3 regions of the Bacillus sp. D48C genome follow, and region 2 is predicted to be linked to each of the others. Evidence: riboswitches for the same ligand, from Rfam matches in the RefSeq annotation. Region 2 holds a riboswitch; each other region holds the start of a gene.
What was found. Region 2 has a riboswitch for magnesium ahead of ACLBXA_RS21850 (FtsW/RodA/SpoVE family cell cycle protein). Riboswitches for the same ligand answer to the same signal wherever they lie in the genome.
Positions count from the first base shown of each region.

Region 1 (3,286 bases), on a different contig from region 2:
CACATGAAATTGGAACTTCACAGTGAATTTGTGCTAATTGCAACGAAATATTTAAGTTCTCTAAATCACTTTCAATCTTCGTACGCTGCGCTTTCGTTAATAATTCTACATTTTCTAGTACAGCGGATACTGTTCCGTGCTCTTGAATAAGCTTATACGCTGTTTTTTCACCGATACCTTTTACACCTGGATAATTATCACTTGTATCTCCCATGAAAGCTTTTGCATGGACGATTTGCCACGGCTCTACACCTTTTTCTTCCATGATTTTCTCCGGTGTGTAATATTCGTAATTTCCAATTCCTTTACGCAGAAGCATAACTGTAACGTTCTTATCAACAAGTTGAAGTAAATCTGTATCACCAGTTAAAATATAAACTTCAGCTTCATTGCAATATTGTTTTGCAAGCGTACCGATACAATCATCGGCTTCGTAGCCTTTCATACCGATAACTGGAATGGATAATTTCGCAGTCATTTCTTGCACTAAATCAAATTGAGGAATTAATTCTTCTGGTGGCGCTGCACGATTTGCTTTATAATTCGAGAACGATTCTGTTCTAAATGTCGTACTTCCCATATCCCAGCATGTAACGATATGTGTTGGTTCGATCGCTTGCGTAGCTGTTAACAAGTGTTTCATATAACCATGAATCCCGTTCGTAGGGGTTCCATCTTGTCGTTTCATAAATTGTCCGTAGACACTTGTTGCGTAAAAAGCACGAAATAATAGTGCCATACCATCAACTAATAATACTTTTTTCATAATTCCTCTCCTATTAAAAAAATAATAACCTCACGTTATCACGTAAGGTTATATAAATAGATTACCATTCTACGTTTTTGCTCAACTTTGTCTATTATACATGGTTTTTGTATATTTAGCACCATTCACACATTAAGACATCCTACTACAACAAGTATGCAATATGCCTGAATACGTATTTTTTCCAGTAGAAACAACGACAGCCTTTGCATTTCCACTAACAATATGCGAACCTTTAAAACATACATTTTCAAGCTCAAGTGGATTATAATCTTTCATCCGTTTTAATGGAATAAATCGTTTACGTTCAAGGTGATAGCAGCTTTCAAACTTCTCTATACTCGCTTCGTTTCCCGTTAACACAGACTCATTTACTAATAAATCATCTGCATAAATAATACGTACATCAGCTGGCACAGCATCTCCAGCCGAAAGAAAAATCATATCTCCAGGTACAAGTTCTTGCACTGGTATCTCCATCATTTTCAGTTCACTATTTAGCCCTGTACTACTAGAACATTCTACTCTAGATACAGTAATCGTTTCACGTTGTAATTCATCACACACACGTTGTTTTGAAAAACCTGGGATCATGCCACCAAGCTTCATCATTACTTCTGCAAGAAGTGCTCTTTTTGAAGTTAGTTCATTTCGGCCATATACTTGAATACGTTTTTGTGCCTCTTTCATTGATAGTCCGTCTCTTGTTGTTTTAAAATATGCAAATACAGATTTTACATCTCTTGTTGCAATTTCAATTAATAAATCTTTATTTTTTTGAAGCATTGTTTGTTCTTTTATTGATTTTTTACTTAGTTTATATGACGTGTTACCCACAGTTTTGTTTGCATATAACATATTATCGTCTCCTCCTTTACAACATAGGAAGAAACGCTTTGTTTCTCAATTTATCCACTTTACTGTGAAAGTGTCTAGCGCTTTATAAACGCTACATTGTGATAAATATAGAGGGAGGAACAAATCGTTTCCTGCCTACATCATATATTTTTGATTTGAAGTATATGGGTAACGGAACCGAGTCAGAATTTGACATGCTCCTCACCTCCTCGTTTAATTTTATAGTTTATACTATGAAATTACTCATAGCTTGGTAACAAAAAAGACCCCTACCCTTAAGAGAGTAGTGGCCATTACATACACAAATAAACGATTTCTAATATAATTAGAAATCTACGGACCTCTCCCTCACCGAGTTTTAGCACTGTATAGCATAGGTACATTACCAGCTACGTTAAGAAAAACCTTAATTCGATCATTCCTGTTGACCCATTGGCGTCTCTCGACATTTTTGGGCAGTAGCATTTCTCTATACAGGAGCCTCACCTAACAGAGACTTATTTTCATTACATTGAAAATGTTACTCTTATTTAAAATAGATGTCAACCGTAGCCTACAATTTTTTCAAAAGGTATGGCAAACTAACATATATAAAGTGAAACTTTAATCAGTGGGGTTTTGTTCATCCCCCACTGATTATTAGCCCTCACCAATCGGGCTGCCCGGCAAATAGCGGAATAAAATAAAAAACTTTACGTTTAAACGTAAAGTTTTTAATAAGTTATACAGCCAGCAATTACAATCCCAATTGAAAGCGATAAAAACATAAGAAAAAGACCGACTGCTTGATTATCTTCTTCAAGACTTTTGTTTATATTAAAGCGTGGTGTAAGCCACTCAGCTAAATAAAAAACGATAATTTGAGCCAAAATCCCAACTGCTCCCCACGAAATCATATCAAGAAGTGAAATTGAATTAGCTGCTGTCGAATATAAAACAATAGCTAACCCAAGTAATCGTCCTCCAAGCACATAGCTTACCGCCTTATTCCCTTGAGCCATTAACTTAAATTCCTTAACTTTCGTTGTCACTTCCATCAAGAACAGACCAATACATAAAAGTCCGAGTGTTACTGCTAAATATGATAAAAAATTAATCATTTTTCCCCCTCCTTTTTATACCTACCGGTAAATAGTACGATTCATTTCCTGTAATCTTTTCTCCCGCGCGAATACCGATACTACTTGCTTTTCCAGCAATTAAAAAAGAACCAAACACATACGACAGTTTCTCCATCCCTTTTTCTGTTTCCAAGGATACGACTGGAAGTTCTATATACTTTTGAAATATCGGCAGTGAAGTTTTATACGTTTGATGTGCATTTTGAAGCATAATATTTTCATCCTTATCGCGAATCGTAATTGTATCTCCTTCTCTACCAAATGAAGGTTTTTGAACGAAAGAACCTTTTCCTAAAAATAAATCTGGTTCTAAATATGTAGGTAACATATATTCTTTAATCCACTGTTGTTCCTCGTTTGTATAAAAGACTTCTTCTTCTGCTAACCCCCAAATAAGACACTGAATTGATTTTGGCTGAAGTAAAAATGCTGACAAAGGATTTATTATAAAAAGCTTTCCGGCTTTTACAAGTTGCAGCAGTTCCACACCTACCAAATCTCCTGTTTCAGGATCTTGATCCTCAATTAAATCTTCTATCGG
Region 1 covers NZ_JBKFAQ010000016.1:81,012-84,297, forward strand. Annotated here, with positions in the region: gene ACLBXA_RS26525 (5'-3' exonuclease) at 1-766, opposite strand, end outside; gene ACLBXA_RS26530 (P-type ATPase) at 899-1,624, opposite strand; M-box (ykoK) riboswitch at 1,960-2,125, opposite strand; gene ACLBXA_RS26535 (DUF350 domain-containing protein) at 2,338-2,724, opposite strand; gene ACLBXA_RS26540 (glutathionylspermidine synthase family protein) at 2,717-3,286, opposite strand, start outside.
Region 1: linked by a shared signal. The riboswitch ahead of ACLBXA_RS26530 (P-type ATPase) and the one ahead of ACLBXA_RS21850 (FtsW/RodA/SpoVE family cell cycle protein) in region 2 are both predicted to bind magnesium.

Region 2 (3,286 bases):
TACAAAAAAATCAAAGCCTCAAAATAGGGGCAGAAGTTGTACAGTCATTTGTAGCAATAAACAAAGAAATCAAAATGCCTCTAGTTTAGGATTAACAGTACAACAAATGGGGATCTTAAACACAATTTATGGAATTCCTAATATTACCCTTAAAAGTATTTCAGAACGACTTTCAGTACCTAAGAGTACCGTGAGTGTAAATGTGGATGAATTAGTCAATCTAGGGTTAATCGAACGAAATCCCTCATCTGAAGATCGTAGAGAGATAAAATTGAAAGTAACAATGAAGGGGCAAGAAATATCACAAAAATCTATTGAAAATTCTACTTCCTATAAAGCAATGTCATTAGCATTAGAACAGCTTGAGGAAACAGAAATTCAAACATTATTGTATATGCATAAAAGCATATTAAATTCTTTACGTTCTTGAAAATTCAAAGCACTCTCTAAATAGAAATAGAAAAAATACGGATTTAAAAAGTTAAGAAAATTTAAATATAAAAGCCTAATTTCTCAGTGTAATAAGGGAGAAATTAGGCTTTTATTATTTTTTTAAAGCACCCTTTAATGGGATAACTAAAATGCTAATTTGATTTGCTAAAGAACTATAACGACATATGCCTTTGCATGTTTTAAAACACCTAGCTAAATAAAAAGGGAAGATAAACTTAAAACTGTTTGCTTACTTTATAAGTTAAATATTTCTAGGATGGGATCTTATTTTATTGAAAATTGAAATGTTAAGTAATATTCCTATTGCTATTAAATTGACCATTAAAGAACTTCCACCAAAACTTACAAATGGAAATGGAGTACCTGTAAGAGGAAATAGTCCCGTAATACCACCTAAATTTACAACAGATTGCATACCAATCATACATCCTATACCAATTGCTATAAAACTGCCGAATGGATCTACACATAATTGTGCAATTTTTAAAGAGCGAAGTACTATAGTCAAAACTCCAGCCAATAGAATAAATACACCAATAAATCCTAGTTCTTCAGAAACTATTGCCATTATAAAATCAGTATGTGGTTCCGGAAGATAACCTGTTTTTTGTATGCTATTTCCAAATCCAAGACCAGTAATTCCTCCAGAGCCAATGGCAATAAAAGAATTTACAAGCTGGTATCCATTTCCTTGTTCATTAAAAAAGGGATTGAAAATCGTAGTAATACGTGTCTTTTGAACTTCTGACAAACTATATTGAATTAAAAAATATAAAACAGGGAACCACAAAATAGAACCGATGGAAGTTCTTTTGATTAGTAGATTTATATTTATTCCTGAGCAAAGAAATATGCTAAAACCTATACCTAATATTAAAATTGCTGATCCTAAATTTGGTTGTTTAAAGATGAGAAAAAAAATTGTAGCTAAAAAAAATAAAAGTTTTCCGCTACCACTCCAGCTATTTTTAGCTTGTTCTTGTCGTAATGCAAAAAAACGGGCTGTTACGAGTATTGTTCCTAATTTAAGAAATTCAGCTGGCTGTATTCCAAAGATCCATGATTGAGCATTATTTACCACTTTTCCTTTCCATAAAACCATAATTAATAAAAAAATCCCCCCAACCATAATAAAGATTGAGACTATTCGTTTTTTCCATATTTCATATGGGAGTATAGCACAAACTACGAACCCTATTGTTCCTAAAAGTAGCTTTGTTAATTGAGAATCAACAAAGTGTCTACTTTTATAACCGTAATGCTGGACAGCTACAATGGAACTCGCACTATACATCATGATAATACCTAAAGTACATGTTATGAATAGAGGGAGGAGCAATAGATAATCGAGTTTTAATATTTTTTTCATTTTAATATCCTCCTAATTTAAAACAAAGCATAATATTACATTTGCTAATGAATAAAATCTTGTTCTCGTCAATTACTAAATAGGATTTTGTTTAGGCAGATTTTATTGCTTACACCCTATTTTCTTACGCAAAAATCCCCCTAGTTACATACTAGGGGGATTTAAAATGGCATGACTAAATAAGGCTTTTCCCCCTAGTAGAGCTTTGGCACTATACAACGTAAAGTAATGACAATTCATCACTTAGCTATCTTAAGAAGAGCCTTAACCCGACAATTCCTGTTCTACCCATTGGCGTCTTTCGACATTTTTGGGCAATAGCCTGTGTTTGTATAGGAGCCTCACCTAACAGGTTCAGCAATATAAATTTTATGTATTTGTTTCGTGTAGCAAGCATAAATATATATTTTTTTCTTGTCAAGTAACCGTATTGCTAAAATTATATGTTTTATAGCGTTATGATCCTTTGAAAAATGTTGTGAGAAAATGTATGTAATAATTCCGTATAAGTACATATTTTAGACTTGTAGCGTATAGTTTGATTAAGTAGTTTAACCATATAAATTTGATAAACAGTAAAGCAGATTTTAATCATAAAAGAAGATTTTTTTAAGAATGGAATTGAAAGTGAGTTGACAAATATTAAATTCTGGTTTAAATTTTGAAGTAATTCAATAATCTTTGTTAGGTGAGGCTCCTGTATAGAGAAACGCTGCTGCCCAAAAATGTCGAGAGACGCCAATGGGTCAACAGGAACGGTCGGATTAAGGCCCTTCTTAATGTAGCTGGTTATAAAAACCTATGCTATACAGTGCTAAAACTCAACGAGGGAGTGGTATACGATTTGATAGAAAGGCACTTCTGTGATTTTGGCAGGGCGGTCTTAATAATCATTTATTTGTATTGTGAAAAAACCTTTACTCCTTTTTGAGTAAAGGTTTTTCTGTTTAATTTTATTTATTTTTATCTTGTCTATATTCGAAAAGGAGGTAATTCTAACTAATGAATTGATTGCAATGTAACTATTATTGCTCTAATAAAAAATCTAAGACAGATAAAATAAAACAAAACCACTCATGAAACTCTAGAGTCTCCCTTAGCAATATGAGGAGGAGTTAACATGAAGAAATTATTAAATGAATTACTTGTAACCCCAAAAAATTTAGATGCAGAGAAGGTTTTACGTCTTCCTTCGTATGATGTTGCGCAAGAAGTAAAACGGTTTTCAATTGAAGATCAAGTCATATTACTAAATACAATACCTGTATTAAAAAGCTCTAAAATTCTTCAATATATGAGTGCAGAAGAAAAATATAATATCTTAATTCACTTATCTGAAAATAAAGCCAAAAAGTTGCTAAATTTACAACCGATTGATGAATTAGTGGATTTACTTCTAGCGGTTCATCCGGAAAAACAGGCTAAATTAATGGCGTATCTAGATAAAATTACAAAACATAACGT
Region 2 covers NZ_JBKFAQ010000010.1:121,930-125,215, forward strand. Annotated here, with positions in the region: partial or broken gene ACLBXA_RS21845 (MarR family winged helix-turn-helix transcriptional regulator) at 1-430, shown strand, start outside; gene ACLBXA_RS21850 (FtsW/RodA/SpoVE family cell cycle protein) at 695-1,822, opposite strand; M-box (ykoK) riboswitch at 2,006-2,182, opposite strand; M-box (ykoK) riboswitch at 2,496-2,663, shown strand; gene mgtE (magnesium transporter) at 2,943-3,286, shown strand, end outside.

Region 3 (3,286 bases), on a different contig from region 2:
GAGTGGAACGACTTTTTCATCCACTTCGGTGTAATTACAAATTGATAAAATTTCTTCTACGGCACCTTTACAAACCATTGTATGTTCACCTGAAATATCTTTTACGATGACTGACATACGCCGGCGGGCGAAATCGAATGGAATTTCATCTAGCTTTTGAAAAGCTGATGGATTAAATTTATTGTTTTCCTCTGTATGCTTAATAACAGCTTTATCTATTAAATTTTTCAATCCAGTTTGATAGAAACTATTTAAATAGGCAAATTGTAAGACGCGATTGCATTCATTTCCCTTGGGATCTAAGTGACGAACAAGGACAACTTTATCTTCTGTTAAAGTTCCGGTTTTATCTGTACAAAGAATGTTCATAGCACCTAAGTTTTGAATAGAATTTAGCTGTTTTACAATTACTTTTTGTTTAGACATGTTAACGGCACCTTTAGCTAAATTAGCAGTTACAATCATTGGTAACATTTCAGGTGTAAGACCAACAGCGACGGCAATAGCGAAGAAGAAAGCTTCTTGCCAATCTCCTTTTGTGAATCCATTAATGAGAAGGACAATAGGCGCCATAATAAGCATGAATGTAATTAAGAGCCAGCTTACTTTGTTTACACCTTTATCAAAGCTTGTTTCTACACGCTTTCCAATTACCTTATTTGCTAAAGAGCCGAAATACGTATCGGTACTTGTTGAGATGACAACAGCTTTTGCGCTACCACTTACAATATTTGTTCCCATGAAGCAAAGGTTTTCCATATCGAGTGGATTGTAATTTTTTTTCATGTTTTTCGGTAAGATATGCTTATTTTCTGTATGGTAGCAGTGTTCGTATTTTTCTACAGGAAGTGCTTCCCCTGTCAAAGAAGATTGATTAACAAATAAATCTTTAGCGGATACAACACGCACATCAGCTGGAACGATATCACCAGCTGAAAGGGAAATAATATCGCCAGGTACAAGTTCCTCAATTGGAATTTCTGTTGTGTAATTTCGGTTTAAATTCTTTACATTTTTTGTTTCATGTACAAATCCATTTATTCTAAATACGCTCGCAGTTGTTCGAACCATAGCTTTTAACTTATCGGCAGCTTTTTGAGAACGAAATTCTTGGGAAAACCGAATCGTTGCACTAAGTAGGACCATTACAGATACGACAATCGTTCCTTGCATATCATCTGTGAAAAAGGAGAGTGCTCCAAGAGCTAATAAAACGAAAATAAATGGATTTTTAAATGCCAATAGAAATTGAATGTACCACGGCGCCATTTTATTATGAGCTATTTCGTTCGGACCATATAAAGAAAGTCTACGAGACGCTTCTTGTTTAGATAATCCATCTTGTGTTGTTTCTAAAAGTTTTAACGCAGAGCTTACATCTTGTGTTGCAACCTCCACTAATAATTCGTTATTTGTTTTCATGCTATCTTGCTCATAAGCATGCTTTGTTTCTTGTCTTTGTAAATTAAACATCGGTAGTTCCTCCTCTGTCATGAAGGAGGAAACAATCTGTTACCTAACTATTTGAAATGGTGAGGAACAGTTTCTTTCCTACCTACATGATGAAATATGAATGTAAAACGTATGGGTATCTGGGCCGAATCATCAATTGCCAACTGTTCCTCACCTCCGTACAATTTAGTAGTTTCTGAATATGCTATGTTTGTTTCATAGTAAGGTGCATATAGACGTAAAAAGACCTTTACTCAAAACGAGTAAAGGTCTGAATTCGCAGTTAAAAGAGTCCACAACAAAGACTGTTAGTAGACATAAATAAAAACAGTTTTTGTGTATGACAAAATACATGCACCTCTCCCTCGTTGAGTTTTAGCACTGTATAGCATAGGTACTGAAACCAGCTACGTTAAAAAAGGCCTTCATTCCGACCTTTCCTGTTGACCCATTGGCGTCTCTCGACATTTTTGGGCAGCAGCGTTTCTCTATACAGGAGCCTCACCTAACAGAGACCATATTCAATTACATGTTGAATGTTAGCACTGTAAAATCGTAGTGTCAATATCTTTTTTATCTGTGTTTTTAAAATATTAAACGGATTTATAATAGATATGTGGGATGAAATGCATGATATTGATTATGAATAATATGGAAAATAAATATTTTTATAAAAGGGGAATTTGTAAGGGTACCACAAAATTTTATTATAAATATTGAGAATCAAAAATGGTTGTTTAATGAGCAGGAAGATTTATGTTCACACGGAGAAATATATCCCGCATTAACGGGCAGTAAGACTCCCACCTCAAAATTCGGCTAGAGCAAAGGAGTTAGGTGGGAGAGATCAAACTGCCCGTAAAAGCCCGATTGGTTCAACTAATAATCAGTGGGGACGGTGCCCCCCCACTGATTAAAGTTTCACTTTATTTAAATGTGGATGGAACGATTATTACGCGGACAGGTATGGATGAGGAATGGGGAATAAGTGAATCAGCTTTAGCTTTGTTACGAACTTTAGATAAAGAATATATTTGTGATATTGAAAATGAAGAGGGGGTTATTTTGCACGGATGTGGCACTATGCTAATGTTAGGATGCCCAATTTCAATTCATTGGACTATAAACCATATAGGTAAAAATGTGATTTTAAAGGACTTTGTCAAAGTTATTTCTACTGATCAAAAGGCTATATACTATGAAGGGCTTCATATAGAGTTGAATGAAAATGAATATAGAAAACAAATTGTTTCTTTTGCACTACAAGCAAAAGAATTATTTAATAAATCAAGTGAAAAGATAATTTTAAATGAGCTTGAGCGAAGTATGTATACCGACTTTTGGACGGAATATGATCATTTGTTAAATAAGTATAAATAAAAAAGCACTGTAACCAGTGCTTTTTTATTATAGATTACGAGATTGTAGGGTTTTCAAAAATAACAATCTCTGAACTGTTTGTAGTTGAAACGCGTTGGGCGTAATATGTTAAAGCTGAAGAAATATATGCTGGTAACGTATCATTTGTATGTGATGTTGTATATTCATGGATTAATTCCTTTAAAGTTGTCCATTCTAATTGTGCTGGGTGATCAGACACGAAAGAACTTACCCAGCGATCAAATGAAGATGAAAAATCAGTTTGTAAACGAAATACTTCTTTCATAATAAAACGCTCCCTTAAAATGTAGTATAATTATTTTACCACAAAACACGAACGATTGGTAAATTTTTTAAGTATAACGTTCGTGTTATATAGTTGTCTAGATGATTGGTTATGTAAATTCGATTTGCCATTTGAAATAACATTCCGTAAGATGAGAGATAGAGTATA
Region 3 covers NZ_JBKFAQ010000001.1:697,948-701,233, forward strand. Annotated here, with positions in the region: gene mgtA (magnesium-translocating P-type ATPase) at 1-1,473, opposite strand, end outside; M-box (ykoK) riboswitch at 1,805-1,972, opposite strand; partial or broken gene ACLBXA_RS03795 (hypothetical protein) at 2,102-2,832, shown strand; gene ACLBXA_RS03800 (DUF3932 family protein) at 2,867-3,118, opposite strand.
Region 3: linked by a shared signal. The riboswitch ahead of mgtA (magnesium-translocating P-type ATPase) and the one ahead of ACLBXA_RS21850 (FtsW/RodA/SpoVE family cell cycle protein) in region 2 are both predicted to bind magnesium.